3 regions of the Kluyvera huaxiensis genome follow, and region 2 is predicted to be linked to each of the others. Evidence: predicted binding sites of a transcription regulator. Region 2 holds the regulator's gene; each other region holds the start of a gene.

Region 1 (4,278 bases), on a different contig from region 2:
CACAACGGATGACTACGGGTCGATGCTTGAGGATGCGCGTGCGGGATACGGACATTACCTTCAGCTGCTGCGTGAACAGGCAGACCCAGCGGTGATTCTGGCGGCGTTTGGTGAATATCAGCTCCTCTGTGCGTTGCGCGAGGGGCCTTGGGGCGTCAGCGGGTTGAACACTCAGTTTGAACAGTTGCTGACCCGCCATCGGCAAATTGTGCCGCAGCGCCATTCGCGCTGGTATGAAGGGCGGCCGGTGATGATCACCCGCAACGACAGCGCGCTGGGGCTGTTTAATGGCGATATCGGTATCGCGCTGGAGAGGGAGCAGGGAATGCGCGTCTGGTTCCCGATGCCGGACGGTACCATTAAATCCGTGCAGCCAAGCCGCCTGCCGGAGCACGACACCGCATGGGTGATGACGGTACACAAATCCCAGGGCTCAGAGTTCACCCACGCCGCTCTGGTGCTGCCGACGCAGATTGTGCCGGTGGTCAGCCGCGAGCTTGTCTACACTGCCATCACGCGTGCGAAATCCCGACTGTCGATGTACGCCGATGAAAATCTGCTGGCGCAGGCCATCGCTACCCGCACGGAACGACGCAGCGGGTTAGCGGCGATTTTTGCCGAAATGGTGTAGATCGGAACATCCCCTCACCCTAACCCTCTCCCCAAAGGGGCGAGGGGATCGATAGTGCCTCGTTGTTAAAGCGGAATGCAGATATGAGTACGAGCACACTGTGTGCCCCTCACCCTAACCCTCTCCCCAAAGGGGCGAGGGAACCGCTGGTGCCTCGGTGTTAAAGCGGAATTCAGATATGAGTACGGGCTCGTGATGCACCCTCTCCCTTTTTAAGGGAGAGGGTTGGGGTGAGGGTTTGACTCCAGCCCCGGCGTTACGCCAGGTCCGTCATCAGCACCTTAGACCGGCGCTGATAGTTATACAGCTGCTTCTTACTTTCCGGCAGCAGCTCCACGTCAACCGGCTTAAAGCCGCGTTCCTGGAACCAGTGAATGCTCCGGGTAGTCAGCACAAACAGGTGATTTAACCCCATCTGTTTCGCCTGAGCGGCGATGCGTTCCAGCAGCACTTCCCCACGCGACGAGCTGCGGTAGTCCGGATGAACCGCCACGCAGGCCATCTCGCCAATCTTCTCTTCCGGGAATGGATAGAGCGCGGCGCAGGCGATAGTGGTGTTATCCCGCTGAATAATGGTGAATTTGTCGATCTCCATCTCCAGCTGCTCGCGAGAGCGGCGCACCAGAATCCCCTGTTGCTCCAGCGGTGCAATCAGATCCAGAATCCCACCGATGTCGTTAATGGTCGCGCGACGAATTTGCTCGGCGCTTTCCATCACAATCTGCGTCCCGATACCGTCGCGAGAGAACAGCTCTTGCAACAGCGCACCGTCTTCCTGATAGCTTATCAGGTGGCTACGGCGTACGCCGCTGCGGCAGGCTTTCACCGCGCCGCGCAGGAAACGCGCGGTGCCGGAAAGGTAGTCGCCTTCCTGCTCCAGCTCTTCGATGCGCGCCTGCGCTTCGTTCGGGAACAGCTCAGGAACAATCTCCCCATCCTCGTTGTATACCCCCTGTGAGGAGCAAAAACCGATCATCTTCTCGGCTTTGAGCTTAATTGCCAGCTGGGTGGCAATTTCTTCCGAGGTCAGATTAAAGCTTTCGCCGGTCACCGACACCGCCACTGGCCCCATCAGCACAATCGCGCCGTTGTCGAGCTGGCGGTGGATGGCCTCTTCATCAATACGACGAATACGCCCGCTGTGGCAGTAGTCTATACCGTCGTCCACGCCCAGCGGCTGGGCGATAATAAAGTTCCCGCTCACCACGTTGATGTGCGCACCCTGAAGCGGGGTGTTGTTGAGGCTCATCGACAAACGGGCGGTAATATCCAGCTGCAGCAGACCGGCCGCCTGCTTAACCAGTTCAAGCGTTTTGCTATCCGTTACGCGGATATGCTTGTGGTAAGTCGGTTCGTGGTTATGCTCCGCCAGATTGGCATCAATTTGCGGGCGCGCGCCGTAGACCAGCACCAGGCGAATGCCTAAGCTGTGGAGCAGACCAATATCGCTGACGATACTGGAAAAATTTTCATGCTCAATGGCTTCGCCGCCAAGCATGATGACAAACGTCTTCCCCCGGTGGGCGTTAATATAGGGGACAGAATGACGAAACCCCTCTACCAGTTCGGTTCTACGTTCCTTCACCACGGCACAATCCTCAATGCATGATTATTCGTAATTAGTGTATTTTTATTCTGTTTCTGGCGGAAACGCAAGCCGGAATTTGCCTAAATAACGGAAAAGCTTGCTGTCAATTTCGTTGATCCTACGAATGTTTACCCTTTTATAGATGACAGTTTATTCGCCTTTGGTTAAAGTTTTCGGTCAATCGTATTATGCGTGAACCAAAATTATCTTTTTTTGCCTGGGATGGAGCATGTCGGGAAGTCAGTCGTTAAGTCGTCGTCGCCTGTTAAAAGGGGCGGGCGCCATGTGGTTATTGAGCGTGAGTCAGGTTGGTTTTGCCGCCGTTAGTCAGGTGGTGGCAGTGCGCATCTGGCCTGCGTCCAGCTACACGCGCGTCACGGTGGAGTCCAACCGTGTGATTAATTATCGACAGTTTGCGTTGAGCAATCCTGACCGTCTGGTGGTGGATTTCGAAGGGGTCAACCTGAATTCGGTGCTCAAAGGCATGGGCGCGCAAATCCGCGCCGATGATCCCTATATTAAATCGGCCCGCGTGGGGCAGTTTGATCCGCAAACCGTGCGTATGGTGTTTGAGCTAAAGCAAGACGTCAAACCGCAGCTGTTTGCGCTGGCGCCGGTTGCCGGGTTTAAAGAACGTCTGGTGATGGACCTCTATCCCGCCAGCAGCCAGGATGTGCAGGATCCGCTCCTGGCGCTGCTGGAAGAGTACAACAAAGACGGCCTCGAAAAGCAGGTTCCGCCTGCTCAAAGTGGCCCGCAGCCGGGCAAAGCCGGGCGCGACCGGCCGATTGTTATCATGCTCGACCCTGGACATGGCGGTGAAGACTCCGGTGCGGTTGGGCTGTATAAAACGCGGGAGAAGGACGTGGTGCTGCAAATCGCCCGTCGCCTGCGCGCGCTGATTGAGAAAGAAGGCAATATGAAAGCCTACATGACGCGTAACGAAGATATTTTTATTCCGCTCAAAGTTCGGGTCGCCAAAGCGCAAAAGCAGCGCGCCGACCTGTTCGTCTCGATTCACGCCGACGCCTTTACCAGTCGGCAGCCAAGTGGTTCATCGGTGTTTGCGCTGTCGACCAAAGGGGCCACCAGTACGGCGGCCAAATACCTTGCGCAAACTCAGAACGCCGCCGACTTAGTGGGTGGCGTGAGCAAGAGCGGCGACCGCTACGTCGACCACACCATGTTCGACATGGTGCAGTCGCTGACCATCACCGACAGCCTGAAATTTGGTAAAGCGGTGCTGAAACGTCTGGGACAGGTCAACAACCTGCATAAAAACCAGGTCGAGCAGGCCGGCTTTGCGGTGCTGAAAGCCCCGGATATTCCATCTATCCTCGTCGAAACGGCATTTATCAGTAACGTTGAAGAAGAGCGCAAGCTCAAAACGGCCAAGTTTCAGCAGGAGGTCGCCGAGTCGATCCTCGCCGGGATTAAAGCCTATTTTGCCGACGGCGCAACGCTGGCAAGACGCGGGTAATTCGGTATGTCACGTTTAAAGAGTGCTCACGGCGGTAATACTCGCGAAGCGGCCGCTTTGCTGGGCATCGGTGCCGATAAGCTGCTGGATTTCAGCGCCAATATTAACCCGTTGGGCATGCCGGAAAGCCTCAAACAGGCGATTATCAATAATCTCAACTGCGCCGAACGTTACCCCGACGTTGAATATCAGCAGCTTCATCAGGCGCTGGCGGCGCATCACGGTGTACCCGCGTCGTGGATACTGGCGGGCAATGGCGAAACCGAGTCCATTTTTACTCTCGTTCACGGTCTGAAACCGCGTCGGGCGATGGTGGTGGCGCCGGGTTTTGCTGAATATCGCCGGGCGCTGGAAACGATCGACTGCAAAATCGAAACCTACACGCTGCGTGAAGAAGACGGCTGGCAGCTCACCGAGCGTATTTTGTCGGCGCTGACGGCGGATCTTGACTGCCTGTTTCTGTGTACCCCGAACAACCCCACCGGACTATTGCCGGATCGCGCGCTGTTGGACGCTATCGCTGAACGCTGCCGGTCACTTGATATCGCGCTTATCCTTGATGAAGCTTTTATCGACTTT
Region 2 (4,278 bases):
AGAATAACGACGTGATTGTCTCAGTGAACGGCAAGCAGGCCGTGTCCGCGCTGGAGACCATGGACCAGGTAGCGGAGATCCGCCCAGGATCAGTGATCCCAGTGGTGGTGATGCGTGATGATAAGAAAATAACGATGCAGGTGACGATTCAGGAATATCCGGCATCAAACTAAGCGGTTAAACAACAAAAGCAAAGGGGCCAATCGGCCCCTTTGTTATACGCTAAGACCTGAGGTCTTATTTATTGATAAACTCTTCACCCAGCTGAATATCTTTGCGCAGCGTCTCCAGCATACCGTTCAGCGCCTGCTCTTCGTAGGCACTCAGTTTGCCAATAGACTGACGCTCTTCAATGCCATTTTTCCCCAGCAGCAGTGGTTGTGAGAAGAAACGCGCATATTCGCCGTCACCTTCAACATACGCACATTCCACAACCCCTTTTTCGCCCTGTAATGCGCGGACTAAAGACAGGCCGAAACGCGCCGCAGCCTGGCCCATTGATAGGGTTGCTGACCCACCACCGGCCTTCGCTTCCACCACTTCGGTGCCTGCGTTCTGGATGCGTTTGGTTAAGTCATTCACTTCTTGTTCGGAGAAGCTAACACCAGGGATTTGCGACAATAAAGGCAGAATGGTCACACCGGAGTGGCCGCCAATCACTGGGACCTCAACATCGCCGCAGTTTTTACTTTTCAGCTCCGCCACAAAGGTATTGGAGCGGATGATATCCAGCGTGGTTACGCCAAACAGTTTGTTTTTATCGTACACGCCCGCCTTTTTCAGCACTTCAGCGGCGATAGCCACCGTGGTATTGACCGGGTTGGTAATGATACCAATGCAGGCTTTTGGCGCGGTTTTGGCAATTTGTTGTACCAGGTTTTTAACAATCCCGGCGTTAACGTTAAACAGATCGGAGCGATCCATGCCGGGTTTACGTGCAACACCCGCTGAAATCAGGACAACATCAGCCCCTATCAGCGCAGGCGTCGCATCTTCACCTGAAAACCCTTTGATTTTTACATCAGTAGGAATATGGCTGAGATCGACTGCCACGCCAGGCGTGACGGGGGCAATATCATACAGAGAGAGTTCTGAACCTGAAGGAAGTTGGGTCTTTAGTAGTAGGGCAAGCGCCTGGCCAATACCGCCGGCGGCACCAAGGACTGCGACTTTCATCCTAAACTCCTTATTATGGTTAATGACATTCAGGTAGCAACCTGTCGTGGACCGCATAACCAACGCAGGAGAGACCTATTGTTACTCCGTTGCGGCGACCTTAATTCACAAGGTAAATAATTACAATCTAATTGCTTACAGAATGCAGCGTCTCCAGCAGCATTGTTGGGACTACTGCACCACTCCCAGAAAAAGGCCTATCTACGAAACCAAATTTTCATCAACTATCGATTACAATATACGCAGCATGTTGCGTAAAACAACAGCAATTTAATAACAATTCATTTACTTTTAACTTATTTAGATCCCGTGATATAGGCATGTTTCTTAGGTCTAATTTTTGCTAAAATTCCGCCTTTCTCTATTCGAATTAGCCTCTTCAGGCAAATTGTTTGCATAAAAATTCACCTATATGCATAATAATGTTAATTTCACCACCATACTCGGGTGACTTATGCGAAGTTCAACCAAACAAGAAGAATTAGTTAAAGCCTTTAAAGCCTTACTGAAGGAAGAAAAATTTAGCTCACAGGGCGAAATTGTTCAGGCCTTGCAGGAAGAAGGCTTCGATAATATCAACCAATCCAAAGTCTCTCGTATGCTGACGAAGTTTGGTGCCGTGCGTACGCGCAACGCCAAAATGGAGATGGTTTACTGCCTGCCAGCCGAACTGGGCGTACCGACTACCACCAGCCCGCTTAAAAATCTGGTGCTGGATATCGATTACAACGATTCCGTAGTCGTCATCCACACCAGCCCTGGAGCAGCACAGCTTATCGCACGCCTGTTGGATTCTCTGGGTAAAGCAGAAGGCATCCTCGGCAGCATCGCCGGTGACGACACTATCTTCACCACCCCGGCAAGGGGCTTTAGCGTGAAGGATCTGTTCGAAGCGATTCAGGTTCTGTTCGAACAGGAACTGTAATCCTTCTCCCTCTCTCCTCTGGTGCTTCCAGAGGAGCTGCCTTTCCTTTCTATCCCCATATCTTCAACTACCGTTTCGTTAGCATTTAGTGCGATTCCGCGGCCTAACGCATAGATACAGTGAATATATCCCGACTTAATCGCACAAAATATCAAATTCTTCTATCTTTTTGATTTTACGCATCATTACAGATTCTCTTTGCCAAAATATGCGTTTTTTTATACGTAAATGTTCTAAAAATGACGTTTATTGACATGTAATTACACGCGAAACCATTAGGAGGGTATTAATATTTTGTGTGATTAGTGTATACTTAATTTCGTGATGAGGGTCACAAAACAAAGACCCTCCAAAAAAATTCGACGAGGTGAGTATCATGAAAATCAAAACTACCGTTGCTGCTCTGAGCATCCTTTCTGCTATCTCGTTTGGCGCGTTCGCCGCTGATTCTATCAACAGCGATCAGGCCCAGACCCGTCAGGCAATCGGCACCGTATCCATCGGTTCCGTCGGTTCATCTCCGATGGACATGCATGAAATGCTGAACAAAAAAGCAGAAGAACAAGGTGCTTCGTCATATCGCGTTATCGAAGCGCGTACCGGCGACCATTGGCACGCTACGGCTGAACTGTACAAATAAGTCAGTGTGAAGCAGTACGTCGGCAGTCAATAAATTAAATTACCCACAGCGGTCCAGGAATCAAAAAGATTATCCTCTCACCGCTGAAGAATAAGGTGAGGAGTAAACACTATGAAAAGCGCAATGATTATCGCATCCCTTGGTCTGGCATCCGTTCTGTCTTTCGGCGCAAGCGCCGCAGTACAACAGGTGAACTCAGAGCAAGCTCAGAGCCTTCAACCAATGGGCACCATCTCTGTATCTCAGGTTGGTAGCGCCCCGATGGATATGCGTAGTGAGTTAGCCGCAAAAGCTGAAAAAGAAGGCGCTAGCAGCTACCGCGTAATTGAAGCCCGTACCGGCGACCATTGGCACGCTACGGCTGAGCTGTACAAATAAACCCTCGTCGTCTTGTCCGACGACTTGCCCTCGCCCTTATGCGAGGGCTTTTTTTTATCCACGCTGAACGTTAAAACGCAGCATCCCTTCCAGTTCTTCTTCCGCCTCATCAAACAGCAGAATCAGCGCACCGTAACGCCGACGCTGTTTATCATCCAGGTGGATGAATTCAATCTCCAGTGGCGTCGGCATTTGCGGGCTAATGACCGCATCCCATAACGCGTCAAGATTGCGAATCTGTTCGCTGTCGAGGGCAAAGAGTCGAGCGAATTCCCGATAAAAATCGCCCTGGTTTTCTATTTCATCAAAATCAAAAGTATAGATTTCCATCTTATGCCCTCTCCCCATCCATCTGGACTAGAGTCCCCCGATGTGTAACGTTTTTACCTCAAGGTACTCTTCCAGCCCCAACACCGAACCTTCACGCCCCAGCCCAGATTCTTTCACGCCGCCAAAAGGCCCAAGCTCAGTCGACACCGCACATTCGTTAATGCCGATCATGCCGCTTTCCAGCGCCTGCGAGACGCGGAACACACGAGAGAGATTCTGAGTATAGAAATAAGCCGCCAGGCCGTAGGGGGTATTATTCGCGCGATGAATGACATCGTCTTCATCGCTAAAGCGGAAGCAGGCCGCCAGCGGGCCAAACGTCTCTTCCTGCGCCAACAGCATCTGCTCATGACACTCTCCCAGCACCGTCGGCTGCCAGAAGTTACCACCAAGCTCATGAGCCTCACCGCCGGCGAGCACTTCAGCCCCTTTAGCGAGCGCGTCTTCGACATGCTCACGTACTTTTTTGACCGCCGACGCTTCAATCAGCGGCCCAACGACCACCCCATCATCCAGACCATTACCCACTTTTAGCGCCTTAACCGCCGTTGCCAGCTGGCTGACAAAAGACTCGTAGATGGTGTCATGAATATAAAAACGGTTCACGCTGACGCACACCTGCCCGGCGTTGCGGAATTTGTTGGCAATCGCGCCCTGCACGGCGGCATCAATATCGGCATCCTCAAACACGATATAAGGCGCATTGCCGCCCAGTTCCATGGAGACTTTCTTCATGGTTTCAGCCGCATTGCGGACTAGCGTTTTCCCTACCGAGGTTGAGCCGGTGAAGGAGATTTTACGCACCTCGTGGCTGGCCATAATCGCGTCG
Region 3 (4,278 bases), on a different contig from region 2:
GCTCGCGCAGGTAGTTGGGAACGCCTTCCCACAGGCTGTTTTCGACCACCGCAAAGCCCCACTTGGCTTCGTCAACCGGGCTTGGGCGATGTTTACGAATTTCATCGGTATGCCAGGACTGGGCAATCAGCTGGCGCAAACGGCGCATCACTTGGTTGCGTTCGTAGTCGGCAATATCGGTATTATCGAGCTGTTTTAAGCAGTTGTTGATTTCGCCCATCTTGTGGATCAGCGTACGACGCGTGATTTCGGTCGGGTGCGCGGTTAGCACCAGCTCCAGCGACAGGGATTCAACTGCCTGTTTAATGGTGGTTTCGTTGAGATCGGGTTGGTCTTTGAGTTTACGCAGAGTACGGGCAATCACTTCCGGGTTGCTCGCCGCTTCGCCTTTTGGCGAAATGCTGTGATATTGCTCGGCGGTGTTGGCCAGATTCAGGAATTGGCTAAACGCACGGGCGACCGGTAGCAGCTCATCGTTGGACAGGTTCTGCAGCGTGCTGAGCAGCTCCTGGCGATTGGCTTCGTTGCCCGCACGAGAAGATTTGGACAACTTACGGATCGTTTCTACACGGTCAAGAATGTTCTCACCAAGCGCATCCTTGATGGTATCGCCTAGCACTTTACCGAGCATACTGACATTACTACGCAACGCGGAATATTGTTCGTTCATTAACCCAGACACCCCATCTCATTTTATTTTGTTATATCCCGGCCTCGGAACGGAAGGGCGAGATAAAGACACCTCTTTTATAAAGCCACGTAAAAACCCGTACGTCAATTGCTGCGAAATCGCTTCAGCAAACGAATAAATCGCGGCAATTTACGAAATTTAATTTGCTTCCTGCCAGATAAGAAATGCTTATGAAAATGTGAACGAGATCGCGGGAATAGACGATGCTGTGAAGGCGAGTGGGGGGCGGGCTGCGCGCTGTGTTGCCCGGGAACCTTCGGCCACCGGGCAACACAGATTAATGCCAACAGAAGTGATGGACGACCTGAGAAATTAATTCGCGTGTCGGTTTGATAAAGCGGGTTTCCAGGTACTCGTCCGGCTGGTGCGCCTGGTTAATTGAGCCAGGACCTAAGACGATGGTCGGGCACAGGTTCTGAATAAACGGTGCTTCGGTGCAGTAGTTAACGACTTCAGTTTTGGTGCCGAGCAGTTTTTCCAGCACTTCAACCAGCTGGTGATCCGGCGGGCATTCATAACCCGGAATCGGCGGATGCAGTTCGCTGATGGTCAAACGGCCAGGCCACTGGGCACTAACCGGTTCCAGCGCTTCATCCAGCAGGCCGTTAAGGTCGTTGAGCGTCATGCCCGGGAGTGGGCGAATATCCATATGCAGCTCACAGCAGGCGCAAATACGGTTAGAAGCGTCGCCGCCGTGGAGGCTACCCAGGTTGAGCGTCGGGTACGGTACGGTGAAGGCGTCATAGTGATAACGCTCTTTCAGCGAATCGCGCAGCTGCATCACCCGGCCAATGGCGTCGTGCATGATTTCAATGGCGTTCACGCCGCGCGCCGGATCGCTGGAGTGGCCGGACTGGCCGAGCACGCGAATAGCATTAGACATATGGCCTTTATGGGCGCGTACCGGTTGTAGCGATGTCGGCTCGCCGATAATTGCGCAGTCCGGGCGCAGCTCGGTGGATTCGGCAAAGTAGCGCGCGCCGGCCATACTGGTCTCTTCGTCGGCAGTCGCCAGGATGTAGAGCGGTTTTTTCAGCGTCGTCACATCGACATCACGCAGAGCGTCGAGGATAAATGCAAAGAAACCTTTCATATCGGCGGTACCCAAACCGTAGAGCTTGTTGTCATGTTCGGTGAGGGTGAAGGGATCGCGGGTCCAACGGCCGTCGTCGAAGGGGACGGTATCGGTATGTCCGGCGAGTAACAGACCGCCCGCACCTTGACCGGTGCTGGCGAGCAGGTTGAATTTATTGCGGGTACCAGGGACCGGCTGCACCTCAACCTGGAAGCCTAAAGAGGCGAACCAATCGGCGAGCAGAGTGATTAAAGACGCATTGCTCTGATCGAGCGCTTCTTCGGTTGCGCTGATGGACGGGGTGGCGATCAACGCACGGTAAATCTCGATAAATGGGGGTAAATTGTTTTTCATTGTTGACACACCTCGGGTCGTGATAGTATCAATATTCATGCAGTATTTGTGAATAAAAATACATTATCATTAGGCGTAATAAAACCCACCAACTGTAGGGTGAAGTGATTACGCTTAATCAGGCAAACAGACATAAGAAGGTGAACTGCACCGATGTTGAATACGCTGATTGTGGGCGCGAGCGGTTATGCTGGCGCAGAGCTTGTGACCTATGTAAATCGCCATCCTCATATGAACATAACCGCTTTGACGGTCTCAGCGCAAAGCAATGATGCAGGAAAGCTAATCTCCGATTTGCATCCACAGCTAAAAGGCATTGTCGACCTGCCGTTGCAGCCGATGTCCGACATCAGTGAATTCAGCGCGGGAGTCGACGTGGTGTTTCTCGCCACTGCGCATGAAGTGAGCCACGATCTGGCACCGCAGTTCCTGGCGGCAGGCTGTGTGGTATTCGACCTGTCCGGTGCGTTCCGCGTGAACGACGGCGCCTTCTATGAAAAATATTACGGCTTTACTCATCAGCATCCGGAGCTGCTGGCGCAGGCGGTGTATGGCCTTGCCGAGTGGAGCGCCGACGCGCTGAAAGAGGCGAAGCTGATTGCGGTACCGGGCTGTTATCCAACGGCGGCACAGCTGTCGCTAAAACCGCTGATCGATGGCGATTTGCTGGATCTTAATCAGTGGCCGGTGATCAACGCCACTTCCGGCGTCAGCGGCGCGGGGCGTAAAGCGGCGATCTCCAATAGCTTCTGTGAAGTGAGCCTGCAGCCGTATGGCGTGTTTACCCACCGTCATCAGCCGGAAATTGCCAGCCATCTTGGTGCGGATGTGATTTTCACCCCGCATCTGGGCAACTTCCCGCGCGGTATTCTGGAAACCATTACCTGCCGTCTGAAGCCGGGCGTCACGCAAGCGCAGGTGGCCGAGGCGCTGCAGCAAGCCTACGCCGACAAGCCGATGGTCCGTTTATACGACAAAGGTGTGCCAGCGCTGAAAAACGTGGTTGGCCTGCCGTTCTGCGATATCGGTTTTGCCGTGCAGGGTGAACACCTGATCGTGGTGGCGACCGAGGACAACTTATTAAAAGGTGCTGCCGCACAGGCCGTGCAGTGCGCCAATATCCGTTTCGGCTTCGCTGAGACGCAGTCTCTTATCTAAGGTGTGATGACCATGAATCCATTAATTATCAAACTGGGCGGCGTGTTACTGGATAGCGAAGAAGCGCTGGAGCGTCTGTTTACCGCGCTGGTGAACTATCGCGAATCGCACCAGCGCCCGCTGGTGATTGTCCATGGCGGCGGCTGCGTGGTGGATGAGCTGATGAAACAGCTTAACCTGCCGGTGAAAAAGAAAAATGGCCTGCGCGTTACGCCTGCCGACCAAATCGACATCATTACCGGTGCGCTGGCGGGGACCGCCAACAAAACGCTGCTGGCGTGGGCGAAGAAACATGATATTGCCTCCGTTGGCCTGTTCCTTGGCGACGGCGACAGCGTAAACGTGACGAAACTGGATGAAGAGCTGGGCCACGTAGGTCTGGCGCAGCCAGGCTCACCGAAGCTGATTAACCTGCTGCTGGAAGGCGGGTTCCTGCCGGTGGTGAGCTCCATCGGCGTAACCGCCGAGGGGCAGTTGATGAACGTCAACGCTGACCAGGCGGCAACGGCGCTGGCTGCTACGCTGGGTGCGGACCTGATCCTGCTTTCCGACGTTAGCGGTATTCTGGACGGCAAAGGCCAGCGTATTGCTGAGATGACGGCGGCGAAGGCCGAACAGCTGATCGACCAGGGAATTATTACCGACGGCATGATTGTGAAGGTGAATGCGGCGCTCGATGCGGCACGTACCCTGGGTCGCCCGGTCGATATCGCCTCCTGGCGTCATGCCGAGCAACTGCCGGCGCTGTTTAACGGCACGCCGATCGGTACGCGTATTTTGGCATAAGTTTTTATGTGTCGGATGGCGGCTGCGCTTATCCGACCAACGTGAACAGAACCTGTAGGCCGGATAAGCGCAGCGCCATCCGGCAGTGAAATCGAAGAATTTAAGGAAATTTGTTATGGCACTTTGGGGCGGGCGTTTTACTCAGGCAGCGGATCAGCGGTTCAAACAGTTCAACGACTCTTTACGCTTTGATTATCGCCTGGCCGAGCAGGAT

Evidence for each region. Region 2 encodes ArgR, which controls arginine synthesis, uptake and breakdown. Its sites were predicted from a motif close to ANTGAATAAAAATACANT; they were not measured.
Region 1: argA (amino-acid N-acetyltransferase) is a predicted target of ArgR. The motif match lies at 2,253-2,270, and genes of this name have one in related genera.
Region 3: argC (N-acetyl-gamma-glutamyl-phosphate reductase) is a predicted target of ArgR. The motif match lies at 2,168-2,185, and genes of this name have one in related genera.

The regions. Positions count from the first base shown of each region.
Region 1 is NZ_JBEFLV010000008.1:147,898-152,175, reverse strand. It holds gene recD (exodeoxyribonuclease V subunit alpha) at 1-631, shown strand, start outside; gene argA (amino-acid N-acetyltransferase) at 888-2,219, opposite strand; gene amiC (N-acetylmuramoyl-L-alanine amidase AmiC) at 2,449-3,699, shown strand; gene cobD (threonine-phosphate decarboxylase CobD) at 3,706-4,278, shown strand, end outside.
Region 2 is NZ_JBEFLV010000004.1:35,264-39,541, reverse strand. It holds gene degS (outer membrane-stress sensor serine endopeptidase DegS) at 1-173, shown strand, start outside; gene mdh (malate dehydrogenase) at 238-1,176, opposite strand; gene argR (transcriptional regulator ArgR) at 1,631-2,101, shown strand; gene yhcN (peroxide/acid stress response protein YhcN) at 2,478-2,741, shown strand; gene yhcN-B (DUF1471 family stress response protein YhcN-B) at 2,853-3,119, shown strand; gene ABOC97_RS05665 (barstar family protein) at 3,174-3,449, opposite strand; gene ABOC97_RS05660 (NAD-dependent succinate-semialdehyde dehydrogenase) at 3,477-4,278, opposite strand, start outside.
Region 3 is NZ_JBEFLV010000016.1:106,736-111,013, forward strand. It holds gene ppc (phosphoenolpyruvate carboxylase) at 1-670, opposite strand, end outside; gene argE (acetylornithine deacetylase) at 969-2,120, opposite strand; gene argC (N-acetyl-gamma-glutamyl-phosphate reductase) at 2,274-3,278, shown strand; gene argB (acetylglutamate kinase) at 3,291-4,064, shown strand; gene argH (argininosuccinate lyase) at 4,180-4,278, shown strand, end outside.